Regions from separate parts of the Streptomyces sp. NPDC003720 genome, predicted to be linked through region 2. Evidence: riboswitches for the same ligand, from Rfam matches in the RefSeq annotation. Region 2 holds a riboswitch; the other holds the start of a gene.
What was found. A riboswitch is a leader RNA that binds a small molecule or an ion and turns the genes downstream of it on or off. The one in region 2 is predicted to bind glycine.
Positions count from the first base shown of each region.

Region 1 (7,060 bases), on a different contig from region 2:
CCGAGGGAGAGCACGTCACGCGCGAAGTTCGAGCGCTCGACGGCGTACTTGACGTCCTTCGAGGTGATCGGCGAGCCGTCCTCGTACTTCAGGCCCGAACGCAGCTTGTACGTCCAGGTCTTGCCGCCGTCGCTCGGGACGCCCTTGCTCGCGGCGAGGTCCGGGACGAGGGTGTTGCCCTTCTCGCCGGCGCCGGGCTGGAACGTCATCAGCGGGCGGGCGTAGAGCCGGCTGAGGTTGTACATGTACGCGTAGTACGTGTTGCCGGGGTCGAAGGAGTCCGGCACGTCGGACAGCTCGTAGGTGACCGTGCCGCCCTTCTTGTCGGAAGCGTTGACCACACCCTTGGTCGCGGCGTTGGCCCCGGCGGACGAGCCGTTGTTGTCCTTGTTGTCATCGGCCTTGCTGCAACCTGCAACGAGCAGGCTGGCGGAGCCGATGGCCGCGATAGCGGCCAGCGCTGACCTTCGCATGATGGGTGCTTTCCCCTCCATAGTCGGAAACTTTTCGGGCTCTCGGGTGGTCGCAGGCGTCAGCGGCTGCGCGGGTCGAGAGCGTCGCGGAGACCGTCGCCCAGCAGATTGAACGCCAGGACGGTCACGAAGATGGCGAGACCGGGCACGATCATGAACTGGGGATCGACCTGGTAGTAGGTGACCGCTTCGCGGAGCATGCCGCCCCAGGAGGCCTGCGGGGGCTGGATGCCGACACCGAGGAAGCTCAGGGACGCCTCGAAGAGGATGTTGGTCGGGATGAGCAGCGTCGAGTAGACGATGATCGGGCCGACCAGGTTGGGCATCAGCTCCCGGAACAGGATGTACGGGCCCTTGGCGCCCATGCCGCGGGAGGCGTCCACGAACTCGCGCTCACGCAGGGCGAGGGTCTGGCCGCGCACGATCCGGCCCAGGTAGGGCCAGTTGAAGAAGCCGATGACGAAGATCAGCACGCTCAGGTGGAGCGGGAGCCCGTTGAGGCCGAACGCGCCGCCCTGGAGCGTGGCGGAGATCGCGATGGCGAACAGCAGGAGGGGGAAGGCGAGGAAGGTGTCCATCAGGCGGCTGATGATGTTGTCCACCCGGCCGCCGTAGTAACCCGCGATGACGCCCATGATGGCGCCGATCACGTTGGAGAGGATCGTGGCGCCGAAGGCGACCACCAGCGACACCCAGGAGCCCTCCAGGACTCGGGTGGCGATGTCACGGCCGAACTTCGGGTCCACGCCGAGCGGGTGGTCGGCGCTCATGCCGCCCCAACTGCCCTTGGGCAGCGAGGTGTCGGGGGTGATCAGGTCCTGGTTGAAGGCGTTGGGGTCGAGGCCGAGCAGGGCCTGCAGGGGCCGGGAGAGGACGGCCAGGGCGATCAGCAGGACGACGATGACGGCGCCCGCCACCGCGACCTTGTCCCTCTTGAATCTCGACCAGGCGATCTGCCCAAGGGAACGACCCTCGATCCGCCCCTTACCGGCACCCTCGAGCACAGCTTCCGGCTGTGCCTCGGCTGCCGCCCCGGTGGTCTCGATCGGTGCGGTCACAGTGACCCGACCCCTCTCGCCGGTGGTGACCGGCCTGCGCCTGCCGCGGTTTGCGGCTTTGTCGACTTGCCTCGATCGTGAGGTTCGACCTCACGTCTGAATCGCGAGTCTTCAGCTTCTTTGCGATCACCCGCCAGAGCTGACGGGGAAAGTATGCGCAACCGTGATGCAGTCCAGGGGATTCCGTTATCCGATCAGTGGGTAACGGCCACCGGACGCGGGGCACTTGGGGCAGACGGCTGTTTTGTTTCGAAACGGACGAAACATCGCTCTTCTACGCGCGGAGAAGTCCGTCTCGGACACGAATTCTCCATCACTGTCCAAGTGGCGGACTGCCCGGCCCGGTTGCTCAGTAGCCCCCGTGGACCGGCGGGTAGCCGTACCCGGGAGCCGGCGCCTGGGGCTGCGGCGGGGTCTGCGGCTGCGGCTGGGGGACGGCCGCGTGCGCGTCGCGATCGTAGAACGGGCGGGCGTTGGCCCGCATCCACAGCACCACCGGGTCGTAGTCGTCGGTCATCGCGACCGTGGACACCGGCAGCCCCTCGGGGACCGCGCCGACGGACTGCTGCATCATGGCGCGCACCGAGTCGACGGAGGCGGGCGAGGTGTCGTACACGTCGAGGCCGATGGCGAGGTACGGCGCGCCGAGCGTGGGCTGCACCCAGGCGCGGCGCAGCGAGCGCAGGGCCGGGGTGCGGTGGGCGTTCTGCGCGAGCAGGGCGTAGAACTGCGCGACGTCGACGCCGGGTTCCGACAGCCGCAGCGGGCCGGCGGGCTGGCGGTCGAGGCCGGTGGCGATGCGGCGCAGGTCCGTCCAGGGGATGCCGACGCCGCCGCCCGGGGCGTGCGGGTTGAGCCAGAGGCCGTAGTGGTCGGGGTAGAGGGTGCGGGCCACGTCGAGCCCGTCGACCACCTCGTACGAGCGGTTCCAGCCGCTGGCCGAGAGTTCCTGCGCGGAGGTCACGCAGGGGGCATAGCCGAGGCCGTCGACCTCCATGTTCCCGTACTGGGCGTCCGGGGACCCGGCCTGGCCGTGCCACAGCAGCATCCAGATCTGGCCGGAGGAGGGAGTGGCGAGGGCGCGCAGCAGTGCCTCGTAGGCGTCGTAGCGGCCGGGGGTGACCTGGCGCAGCATGTGCTCGACGCTGCCGCTGTGGCTCGCGCTCACCTGTCTTACCGGCCCTTCTCGAATCAGTGCCCCGCGTTCGGAGACAGCTTAAGCGCCGATCGGCTCGGAGCCCCGGGTTCCTGCGCGGGCGCGGGTGGGCGGAGGCCGGTCGGCCGGTCTCGCCGCTGACGGAGCCGCTGACCGACACCGCCCCGCGCCCCCGGGTCCGTGCCTCCTCGGCGCCGCCTTCTAGTGGCCGTACTGGTAGAAGGGGCGGACGTGGGACTTGAGCCAGGTGGCCACCGGGTCGTCCGTGACGTCCAGAAGGACGAGGTTGACCTGCCATCCGACCGGCGCCTTGCCCAGGGCCCGGCCGAGAGCCTCCAGCGGAAGGGCCCGCAGGTCGCCCTCCCACTGGGAGAGTTCGACGCCCACGAACATCACGGGGTCGGCCGTCTCCACCGAGGCCAGGCAGCGGCGGGCCGTGACCACCACGCCGGTGCCGGCGAACTCGGCGGAGGCGGCGGCGAGGAAGTCGACCGGGTCGTCCTGCCAGTCCGGCTCGAAGAGGCGGACCCGGCCGCCGGTGGCCGGGCCGTCCAGCGGGGTGTGGCCGGTGCGGCACAGTTCGGCCACCGCCTCGGGCGGCAGCGGCAGGCCGACCACCCCGTCGGGGTTCACGAGGATGCCGGCCTGCGGGGGCAGCCCGCGCGCGAACTCCACCGCCGGGGCGACGGTGAAGGACATGTGGGAGCCGGCCGCCAGGCGGAGCTGCTCCTCGGAGCTGAAGACCGGGACGTACACCTGGCCCTCGATCTCCATCGTGGGCAGGTCCAGCGGTCCGCTGTGCGGTCCGCCGCCGTTGGGCAGCGGGACCCACAGCAGGCTGCGGCCCAGCACCTCGGCGATCCGCCCGCCCGCGCCGGGTATGCCGAGGGAGGCCGAGAGCACCTCCTCCAGCTCGTTGCCGGGCCAACCGCCGTGCGGGTGGGGGTGCGTCTGTGCCGGGAAGTCCGCGGGAAGGTCCGCCGCCGAGAAGTCCATCTGCCTGCCGCCTGCTGGGAACCACTGCTGTGGTCCGAAAGGCTAGCGGGTGGCCGTGACGGCGCTCAGCCGGATCGGCCGGCGAAGCCGATGCGGCGCAGCACCGCGGCGGCGTCCCGGTCCAGCAGCACCGCCGAGCCGCAGCCGGCGGGCAGCTCCCCCCGCTCCACCGCGCGCAGCAGGCGGGCCGCCGTACGGCGGTGGCGGCGGAAGGCGTAGCGGGAGACGCCGCGGCCGCGCTCGCGCTGGCCCGCGCGGGCGGTCTCCGCGGTGACGTCGAGCAGCAGCAGGTGCAGGGTGCCGCCGCGGCGGCGGGCCGCGCGGACCAGCCAGCCGCGCACCCAGGCCTGCGTGCCGCAGTCGTGGACGACGACGCCCTCGCCGGTGCCGAGGGCGCGGCGCAGTGCGGCGTAGTGGGCGAGCCGGACCAGGGGGCGGTACAGCGCGTAGGGCAGGAAGCGGGGCACGCGGGCGGCCCAGCGGTCGCGGGCGTCCTGGGAGTCGACGCGGTGGCCGGGGACCGCGCGGTGCATCAGGGTGGACTTGCCGCTGCCGGGCAGCCCGGTGACCACCACCAGGTCGCGGGGGCCGAAGAGCAGGTCGTGCGGGCTGCGCCCGGCGCGCTCGCGCAGGTCGCGGACGACCGGGGCGGGCCGCCCGGCGCAGCGCTCGCGGGCCGGGGCGGAGGGCTGCTCCGGCATCGCGAGACCGGTGGTGGCGGCGTAGGCCGTGGTCCTGTTCACCGTCATCGTCCTCCCCTGTGGGCTCGGTAACCCTTTGCCCATCGAATGTAAAGAGAAGGTAATGCGCCGGTCCAGCGGTTGGGTACGCGTACTGCCACAGCTCGGTTACAGATGCGGGCCCTGACGGGGCGGGGCGCGGCGTGCAATGATGTGCGCGCCAACTGCATACCGGCCGCTTGAATCCGCGCGGGAGAGTTCCCAGCCAGCTCCGCTGGGACGCCGAAGGAGCAAGTCCCTCCCTTGAATCTCTCAGGCCCCGTTACCGCGCGGGCGAGGCACATCTGAAAAGCGGGCCGCTGCGACAGTGGCTCCACCCAAGGTGCAAGCCGTGACCACTCCTCGTGAGGATCATGGCGAACCTCTCAGGTTCCGATGACAGATGGGGAGGAACGTTCCTCGCCTGTCATACCTGCCCTGGGAGACGACCGACCGATGAGCAGTACCGAACCCACTCCAGCGCGCCGCACCGCGCTCGACGCCCTGCACCGTTCGCTCGGCGCGACGATGACCGACTTCGCCGGCTGGGACATGCCGCTGCGCTACGGCTCCGAGCGCGACGAGCACGTCGCGGTGCGGACCCGGGCCGGCCTCTTCGACCTCTCCCACATGGGCGAGATCACCGTGACCGGGCCGCAGGCGGCCGCCCTGCTGAACTACGCCCTGGTGGGCAACATCGCCTCCGTCGGCGTCGGCCGCGCCCGCTACACCATGATCTGCCAGGCCGACGGCGGCATCCTGGACGACCTGATCGTCTACCGGCTGGCCGAGCAGGAGTACATGGTCGTCGCCAACGCCTCCAACGCCCAGGTGGTGCTGGACGCGCTGACCGAGCGCGCCGCGGGCTTCGAGGCCGAGGTGCGCGACGACCGCGACGCCTACGCGCTGCTCGCGGTCCAGGGCCCCGAGTCCCCCGGCATCCTGAAGTCGCTGACCGACGCCGACCTGGACGGCCTGAAGTACTACGCGGGCCTGCCCGGCACCGTCGCCGGCGTCCCCGCGCTGATCGCGCGCACCGGTTACACCGGCGAGGACGGCTTCGAGCTGTTCGTGAAGCCGGAGCACGCGGTGGAGCTGTGGCAGGCGCTGACCAAGGCGGGCGAGGGCGCCGGCCTGGTGCCGTGCGGCCTGTCCTGCCGGGACACCCTGCGCCTGGAGGCGGGCATGCCGCTGTACGGGCACGAGCTGACCACCTCCCTGACGCCCTTCGACGCCGGGCTGGGCCGGGTGGTGAAGTTCGAGAAGGAGGGCGACTTCGTGGGCCGCGAGGCGCTCACCGAGGCCGCCGCCAGGGCCGAGCAGAACCCGCCGCGCAAGCTCGTCGGCCTGGTCGCCGAGGGCCGCCGGGTGCCGCGGGCCGGGTTCTCCGTCGTCGCGGGCGGCGAGGTGATCGGCGAGGTCACCTCCGGCGCCCCATCCCCCACCCTGGGCAAGCCGATCGCGATGGCGTACGTCGACGCGGCGCACGCGGCGCCGGGCGCCGAGGGCGTCGGCGTGGACATCCGGGGCAGCCACGAGCCGTACGAGGTCGTGGCGCTGCCCTTCTACAAGCGCCAGAAGTAGACACTGGGCGCGGTCCGTCCCCGGACGTGACCCTGCGCACATCCCGCTGCCCGGCAGCGGGTCCGGCAGTCCCCCATTCATCAGCACTCCCGCGCGTACAGGAGAATTCAGGCCATGAGCAACCCCCAGCAGCTGCGCTACAGCAAGGAGCACGAGTGGCTGTCGGCCGCCGAGGACGGCGTCTCGACGGTCGGCATCACGGAGTTCGCGGCCAACGCGCTCGGCGACGTGGTCTACGCCCAGCTCCCCGAGGTCGGTTCCACGGTGTCCGCGGGTGAGACCTGCGGCGAGCTGGAGTCGACCAAGTCGGTCTCGGACCTGTACTCGCCGGTCACCGGTGAGATCACCGAGGTCAACGAGGACGTCGTCAACGACCCGTCGCTGGTGAACTCGGCCCCCTTCGAGGGCGGCTGGCTGTTCAAGGTACGCGTCACCGAGGAGCCGGCCGACCTGCTCTCCGCCGACGAGTACACCGCCCAGAACGCCGGCTGAGGAGTCGTAGCCGTATGACTGTCCTGAACACGTCCCTGCACGAACTGGACCCGGAGATCGCCGCCGCGGTCGACGCCGAGCTGAACCGCCAGCAGTCGACGCTGGAGATGATCGCCTCGGAGAACTTCGCGCCGCTCGCGGTGATGGAGGCCCAGGGCTCGGTGCTGACCAACAAGTACGCCGAGGGCTACCCCGGCCGCCGCTACTACGGCGGCTGCGAGCACGTCGACGTCGCCGAGCAGATCGCCATCGACCGGATCAAGGAGCTGTTCGGCGCCGAGTACGCCAACGTCCAGCCCCACTCCGGCGCCTCCGCGAACCAGGCGGCGCTGTTCGCCCTCGCCCAGCCCGGTGACACCATCCTCGGCCTGGACCTGGCGCACGGCGGCCACCTCACCCACGGAATGCGGCTGAACTTCTCCGGCAAGCAGTTCGACGTGGTCGCCTACCACGTGGACGAGGCCGGCCTGGTCGACATGGCCGAGGTCGAGCGGCTCGCCAAGGAGCACCGCCCCAAGGTGATCATCGCCGGCTGGTCGGCCTACCCGCGGCAGCTCGACTTCGCCGAGTTCCGCCGGATCG
Region 1 is NZ_JBIANZ010000011.1:284,112-291,171, forward strand. It holds gene ACFYU0_RS29435 (ABC transporter substrate-binding protein) at 1-494, opposite strand, end outside; gene ACFYU0_RS29440 (ABC transporter permease) at 533-1,531, opposite strand; gene ACFYU0_RS29445 (enhanced serine sensitivity protein SseB C-terminal domain-containing protein) at 1,881-2,666, opposite strand; gene ACFYU0_RS29450 (enhanced serine sensitivity protein SseB) at 2,889-3,683, opposite strand; gene ACFYU0_RS29455 (AAA family ATPase) at 3,749-4,426, opposite strand; glycine riboswitch at 4,604-4,701, shown strand; gene gcvT (glycine cleavage system aminomethyltransferase GcvT) at 4,859-5,986, shown strand; gene gcvH (glycine cleavage system protein GcvH) at 6,101-6,478, shown strand; gene glyA (serine hydroxymethyltransferase) at 6,493-7,060, shown strand, end outside.
Region 1: another riboswitch for glycine. It lies ahead of gcvT (glycine cleavage system aminomethyltransferase GcvT); the one in region 2 lies ahead of gcvP (aminomethyl-transferring glycine dehydrogenase).

Region 2 (7,060 bases):
GGGCAAGGCCGTGGTCGTGGGCGGGCTGGGACCGCGCGGGGTGGTGGCCACCGCCTCGTACGAGGCGCGGGTGTTCGGGGTGCACTCGGCGATGCCGATGGCCCAGGCGCGCCGGCTGGCGCCGAACGCCGCGTACCTGGTGCCCCGCTTCAATCTGTACCGGTCCGTGAGCGAGCAGGTGATGGCGCTGCTGCGGGAGCTGTCGCCGCTGGTGGAGCCGCTGAGCCTGGACGAGGCGTTCGTCGACCTCGAGGCCCGGGAGGCGGCCTGGGACGCGGACTCGGCGCGCCGGGTGGGGACGAAGCTGCGCTGCGACATACGGGCGGTCACCGGGCTCACCGGTTCGGTGGGGCTGGCCGCCTCCAAGATGCTCGCGAAGATCGCCTCGGAGGAGGCCAAGCCCGACGGACTCGTCCTCGTCGAACCCGGCACCGAGCGGGCGCTGCTCGGGCCGATGTCGGTGCGGACCCTGCCCGGGGTGGGACCGGCGACGGGGGACCACCTGCGGCGGGCCGGGATCACCACGGTCGAGGAGCTGGCCGAGGCCGGCGAGGACGAACTCGTACGGCTCCTCGGCAAGGCGCACGGGCACGCGCTGTACGCGATGGCGCTGGCGCGCGACGACCGGCCCGTGGTCGCCGAGCGGGAGGCCAAGTCGGTGTCGGTCGAGGACACCTACGACGTGGACATCCACGACCGGATGAGGGTCGGTCTCGAGGTGCGGCGGCTCGCCGACCGGTGCGTGGGCCGGCTGCGCGGTGCCGGGCTGTCGGGGCGGACCATCGTGCTGAAGGTCCGCCGGTACGACTTCTCGACGCTGACCCGGTCGGAGACGCTCCGAGGGCCCACGGACGACCCCGCCGTGATCCGGGAGGCGGCCGAGCGGCTGCTGGACTCCGTGGACACCACGGGCGGCGTGCGGCTGCTGGGGGTCGGCGTCACCGGGCTCGCCGACTACACCCAGGAGGACCTGTTCGCCCAGGCGGCGCAGCCGTCCGGGGAGGCGCGGTCGCCGGAGGAGGCCGTGACCGAGCCCGTGCCGGAGCGGCCGGAGCCCGGCGAGCGGCAGTGGCGCGCCGGGCAGGACGTGCGGCACGCCGAGCTGGGCCACGGCTGGGTGCAGGGCAGTGGCCTCGGCCGGGTGACCGTGCGCTTCGAGACGCCCCAGTCGGGGCCGGGGCGGGTGCGGACGTTCGGCATCGGGGATCCCGCGCTGGAGCCGGCGGATCCGCTGCCGCTGGTGTCGGCCCCGGAGCCGTCGCCCGGGGTGCCGGACATGGGGCCGCCGAGCCTTTCGCGCGCTGTCGACGCCGATCCGTAGCGGGTTGCAGGGCCGACCGGGTGCCGGCGCCACCGTGGTGGGGTGCTCCGCCTTCCCCCGCGCGGTGGCCGACGGCGCGGGGTCAGGGCTCCTCCGTGCCCGCCAGCTTGCCGAAGTCGTGGTCCGCGAGCGGGGAGGGCGCAGCCACGTCCAGGCCGTAGTGGTGGTAGAGCTGGAGTTCCTGTTCGGGGGAGAGGTGGCGGCCCACGCCGAAGTCGGGTGCGTCCTTGATGAGCGCGCGGTCGAAGGGGACCCGCAGGGCGCCCTCGATGATCTCGCTGGGCTCCAGGGGGACGAAGGCGTCCCGGGAGAACAGACCGGTGCGTATGGCGGCCCACTCCGGCACGCCGGTGGCGTCGTCGAGGTACACCTCGTCGATGGTGCCGATCTTGGTGCCGGTGCGGTCGAACGCCTTGCGGCCGATCAGGTTGCGCGGATCGATGTCGGTCTGCACGGTCCCTCTCCCTCCACGTGGTCGCAACTCATCCGTAAGCACTACGAAAGAGCACAATCAGGGAGGCGGCCACTCGAAGGCCCGGGCGTTGACCTCGCTGGTAGGCTGACAGCGGCTGCTGACCCCGTGCGGGAGAGTCCTCCGACCACCTCGGAGGCGCCGAAGGAGCAAATCCTCCCCGGAATCTCTCAGGCCCACGTACCGCACGGACGAGGTCACTCTGGAAAGCAGGGCGGATGTCGACGGCGTCCGCCCTCACCGACGGTGAAAGCCGGCGCCTTCGGGCCGCCGGTGAAGCTCTCAGGTCGAGATGACAGAGGGGGAGGCCGTCGGGGTATCCGTACCGGGGTGCCCCTCGAAGGTCGTGTCAGACCAGGAGGCCTCCGCAATGACCGCCCATCGCACCCCGCTCTCCGAGCTCGAAGCGGGCATCCCCTTCGAGCAGCGCCACATCGGGCCCGACCAGGAGGCGCGGGCCAAGATGCTCGCGCACGTCGGCTACGGCTCGCTCGACGAGCTGACCGCCGCCGCGGTCCCGGACGTGATCAAGAACGCCGACGCCCTGGACCTGCCGGGCGCCCGCACCGAGGCCGAGGTCCTCGCCGAGCTGCGCTCGCTCGCCGACCGCAACCAGGTCCTCGGCTCGATGATCGGTCTCGGCTACTACGGCACCTTCACCCCGCCGGTCGTCCTGCGCAACGTCATGGAGAACCCCGCCTGGTACACGGCCTACACGCCGTACCAGCCGGAGATCTCCCAGGGCCGGCTCGAGGCTCTGCTGAACTTCCAGACCATGGTCGCCGAGCTCACCGGGCTGCCGACGTCCGGCGCGTCCCTGCTGGACGAGGGCACGGCCGCCGCCGAGGCCATGGCGCTCTCCCGGCGCATGGGCAGGAACAAGAAGGGCCTGTTCCTGATCGACGCGGACGTCCTGCCGCAGACCGTCGCCGTGATCGAGACGCGCGCCGAGCCGACCGGCGTCGAGGTCGTCGTCGCCGACCTCTCCGGCGGCATCCCGGCGGAGATCGCCGAGCGCGAGATCAACGGTGTGCTGCTCCAGTACCCGGGCGCCTCCGGCGCCGTCCGCGACATCAAGCCGGTCATCGACCAGGCGCACGGGCTGGGCGCCCTCGTCACCGTCGCGGCCGACCTGCTCGCGCTCACCCTGCTGACCTCGCCGGGCGAGCTGGGCGCCGACATCGCCATCGGCACCACCCAGCGCTTCGGCGTGCCGATGGGCTTCGGCGGGCCGCACGCCGGCTACATGGCGGTGCACGAGAAGTTCGCGCGCAGCCTGCCCGGCCGTCTCGTCGGCGTGTCCGTCGACGCCGACGGGCACAAGGCGTACCGCCTGGCGCTGCAGACCCGTGAGCAGCACATCCGCCGTGAGAAGGCCACCAGCAACATCTGCACCGCCCAGGTGCTGCTCGCCGTGATGGCCGGCATGTACGCCGTCTACCACGGCCCCGAGGGGCTGCGCACCATCGCCCGCCGCACCCACCGCTACGCCACGATCCTCGCCGAGGGCCTGAAGGCCGGCGGCGTCGAGATCGTGCACGGCGCCTACTTCGACACTCTCACCGCGCGCGTGCCCGGCAGGGCCGCCGAGGTCGTGGACGCGGCCCGGGCGGGCGGCGTCAACCTGCGTCTCGTCGACGCCGACCTGGTCTCCCTGGCCTGCGACGAGACCACCAACCGGGCCCAGGTGGAGGCCGTCTTCGCGGCCTTCGGCGTGGACGGAGACATCGAGGCGCTGGACGCGGCGGCCGGCGAGGCCCTGCCCGAGGCCCTGCTGCGCACCGACGACTACCTCACCCACCCGGTCTTCCACGAGCACCGCTCCGAGACCGCGATGCTGCGCTACCTGCGCCGGCTCGCCGACCGTGACTACGCGCTCGACCGCGGCATGATCCCGCTGGGCTCCTGCACCATGAAGCTCAACGCGACCACCGAGATGGAGCCGGTCACCTGGCCCGAGTTCGGGCAGCTGCACCCCTTCGCGCCCGCCGAGCAGGCCGAGGGCTACCTGACGCTCATCCGCGAGCTGGAGGACCGGCTCGCCGAGGTCACCGGCTACGACAAGGTCTCGCTGCAGCCGAACGCCGGATCGCAGGGCGAGCTGGCCGGTCTGCTGGCCGTGCGCGGCTACCACCGCGCCAACGGCGACGAGCAGCGCACCGTCTGCCTGATCCCCTCCTCCGCGCACGGCACCAACGCGGCCAGCGCCGTGATGGCCGGCATGAAGGTCGTCGTCGTCAAGACCGCCGAGGACGGCGAGATCGACGTCGCCGACCTGCGGGCGAAGATCGAGCAGCACCGCGACGAGCTGGCCGTGCTGATGATCACCTACCCGTCGACGCACGGTGTGTTCGAGGAGCACGTCGCCGACATCTGCGCCCAGGTCCACGACGCGGGCGGCCAGGTGTACGTCGACGGCGCCAACCTCAACGCGCTGGTCGGCCTCGCCAAGCCGGGGCACTTCGGCGGCGACGTCTCGCACCTGAACCTGCACAAGACGTTCTGCATCCCGCACGGCGGCGGCGGCCCCGGCGTCGGCCCGGTGGCGGTCCGCTCGCACCTGGCGCCGTACCTGCCGAACCACCCGCTGCAGCCGGCGGCCGGCCCCGAGACCGGTGTGGGCCCCGTCTCCGCCGCGCCGTGGGGCAGCGCGGGCATCCTGCCGATCTCGTGGGCGTACGTCCGCCTGATGGGCGGCGAGGGGCTCAAGCGCGCCACCCAGGTCGCCGTGCTCTCCGCCAACTACGTCGCCAAGCGCCTCGAGCCGCACTACCCGGTGCTCTACAACGGCCCTGGCGGCCTGGTCGCGCACGAGTGCATCATCGACCTGCGCCCGCTGACCAAGGCGACCGGCGTGAGCGTGGACGACGTCGCCAAGCGGCTCATCGACTACGGCTTCCACGCGCCGACCATGTCCTTCCCGGTGGCCGGCACGCTGATGATCGAGCCGACCGAGTCCGAGGACCTGGCGGAGCTGGACCGGTTCTGCGACGCGATGATCGCCATCCGCGCGGAGATCGAGAAGGTCGGCTCCGGAGCCTGGCCGGCGGAGGACAACCCGCTGCGCAACGCCCCGCACACCGCGCGGGCGCTCGGCGCGGACTGGGACCACGCCTACAGCCGCGAGGAGGCCGTCTTCCCGGGGGGTGTCTCGGTGGCGGACAAGTACTGGCCGCCGGTGCGCCGCATCGACCAGGCCTTCGGTGACCGCAACCTGGTGTGCTCCTGCCCGCCGCTGGACGCGTACGAGGACTGAGCGAGCCGTACGTGTGAGCCCCGCCCGTGGACCGGGCGGGGCTCCCGCGTTTCCACGCGCCCTCAGGCCGTGGCCAGCGACACCTCGGTCGCCTTGATCAGGGCGACCACGTCGGAGCCCACGAAGAGGCCGAGGTCCTCGGCCGCGTCCCTGGTGATCACCGCCGTCAGCTCGCCGCCCGCGACGGCGACCTTCGCGGAGGCCATGACCTCGCCCCTGGTGAGGCGGGTGAGCGCGCCGGGGAGCTGGTTGCGGATCGACAGGCCCTCGATCCTGCCGGTGGCCAGGGAGACCTCGGTCGACTTCACCAGGGCGCGGACGGCGGTGCCGGGGGCGAGGGCGAGTTGCTCGGCGGCGTCCCGGGTGATGGCGGCTGTCAGCTCCTGGCCGCCGTCGAGCCGCACCTTGACGATGGCCATGACCTCGCCAGGACGGACCTCGGTCACAGTGCCGGGGAGCTGGTTGCGGATGCTCAGAGTCATGAGCACCCACCGTAGAGCGCCCGCCCGGTCAGGCCGGGTATGCGTGGGTCTGCGTCGCCTTCACCGTCGCCCAGACCGACGCACCCGGGTGCAGGTCCAGCTCGGCGGCGGCGACGGTGGTGAGATCGGCGGCGAGGGGGAGCTCGCCGGTGAGGTCGGCGCGGATCTGGTCGCCGTGGGTCTCCAGGCCCGCGACCTCGCAGGCCCACAGGTTGCGGGCGCTGGCGCCCGAGGGCCGGTCCCTGAAGAGCGTGACGGCGGCCGGCGGGAAGGCCACGAAGACGGGGCCGGACAGGTCCTCCGTGGTGGTCACCGAGGGGCCCGCGTCCAGCCGTACCGCGTGCCCGCCGGCCTGCCCGCGGTAGAGGTTGAGGCCGACCAGCCGGGCGATGTAGTCGGTGCGCGGCCGGCGGGCGATCTCGCCGGGGGTGCCCTGCTGCACGACGTGTCCGTGCTCGACGACGACCAGCCGGTCCGCGAGCACCATGGCGTCCAGCGGGTCGTGCGTGACCAGCACGGCGACGGCCTCGAACTCGGCGAGGTGGCGACGGAGCTGGGCCCGGACGTCCAGGCGGGTGCGGGCGTCCAGCGCGGCGAGCGGTTCGTCCAGGAGCAGCAGCCTCGGCCGGGTGGCCAGGGCGCGGGCGAGCGCGACGCGCTGGGCCTGGCCGCCGGACAGGCGGCGGGGCTTGGCCCCGGCGTGCCCGGCGAGTCCCATGCGGTCCAGCCAGGCGGCCGCCTGCGCGCGTGCCTCGGCCTTGCCGACGCCCTGGCAGCGCGGCCCGAACGCCACGTTGTCCAGGGCGGACAGGTGCGGGAAGAGCAGGTAGTCCTGGAATACGACGCCGACCGGGCGGGACTCCGGCGGGGTGCGCTCCAGTGAGGTGCCGTCCAGCCGCAGGTGGCCGCCGGTGAGCGGGAGCAGTCCGGCGAGGGCGCGCAGGGCGGTGGTCTTGCCGGCGCCGTTCGGGCCGAGCAGGGCGATGACGTCGCCGGGGGCCGCGGTCAGCGCGACGTCGAGCCGGAAGCCCTCCCGGTCCACGACCAGCCGGGCGTCGAGCCCCTGCCCGCCGGGAGCCTCCGGGCCGGTTCCGGCAGCGGGCAGGGGGGCCCGCGCCCCGGTCGGCACCCGCGCGGGACCGGCTTCGGTCCACACCTCGCCGTCCGTGTCCATCTCGCCTTCCCTTCTCACCCTGGACTCCCTGCCCATCGTGCCCTCACGTCCCCGTCAGCCACCGGTCGCGCAGGCCCGCCAGCACCGCGATCGACACGGCCAGCAGGACCAGGCTCAGCGAGATCGCCGCCTCCGGGTCGTTCTCCAGGGCGAGGTAGACGGCCAGCGGCATGGTCTGCGTACGGCCGGGGAAGTTGCCGGCGAAGGTGATCGTCGCCCCGAACTCGCCGAGCGCGCGCGCCCACGCCAGCACCGCGCCCGCGGCGACACCGGGCGCGATCAGCGGCAGGGTGACCCGGCGGAAGGCGGTGAACCGCGAGGCGCCGAGCGTGGTCGCCGCCTCCTCGTAGCGCGG
Region 2 is NZ_JBIANZ010000001.1:9,352-16,411, forward strand. It holds partial or broken gene ACFYU0_RS00055 (DNA polymerase IV) at 1-1,293, shown strand, start outside; gene ACFYU0_RS00060 (PRC-barrel domain-containing protein) at 1,404-1,775, opposite strand; glycine riboswitch at 1,895-1,989, shown strand; gene gcvP (aminomethyl-transferring glycine dehydrogenase) at 2,164-5,049, shown strand; gene ACFYU0_RS00070 (TOBE domain-containing protein) at 5,112-5,531, opposite strand; gene ACFYU0_RS00075 (ABC transporter ATP-binding protein) at 5,560-6,705, opposite strand; gene ACFYU0_RS00080 (ABC transporter permease) at 6,749-7,060, opposite strand, start outside.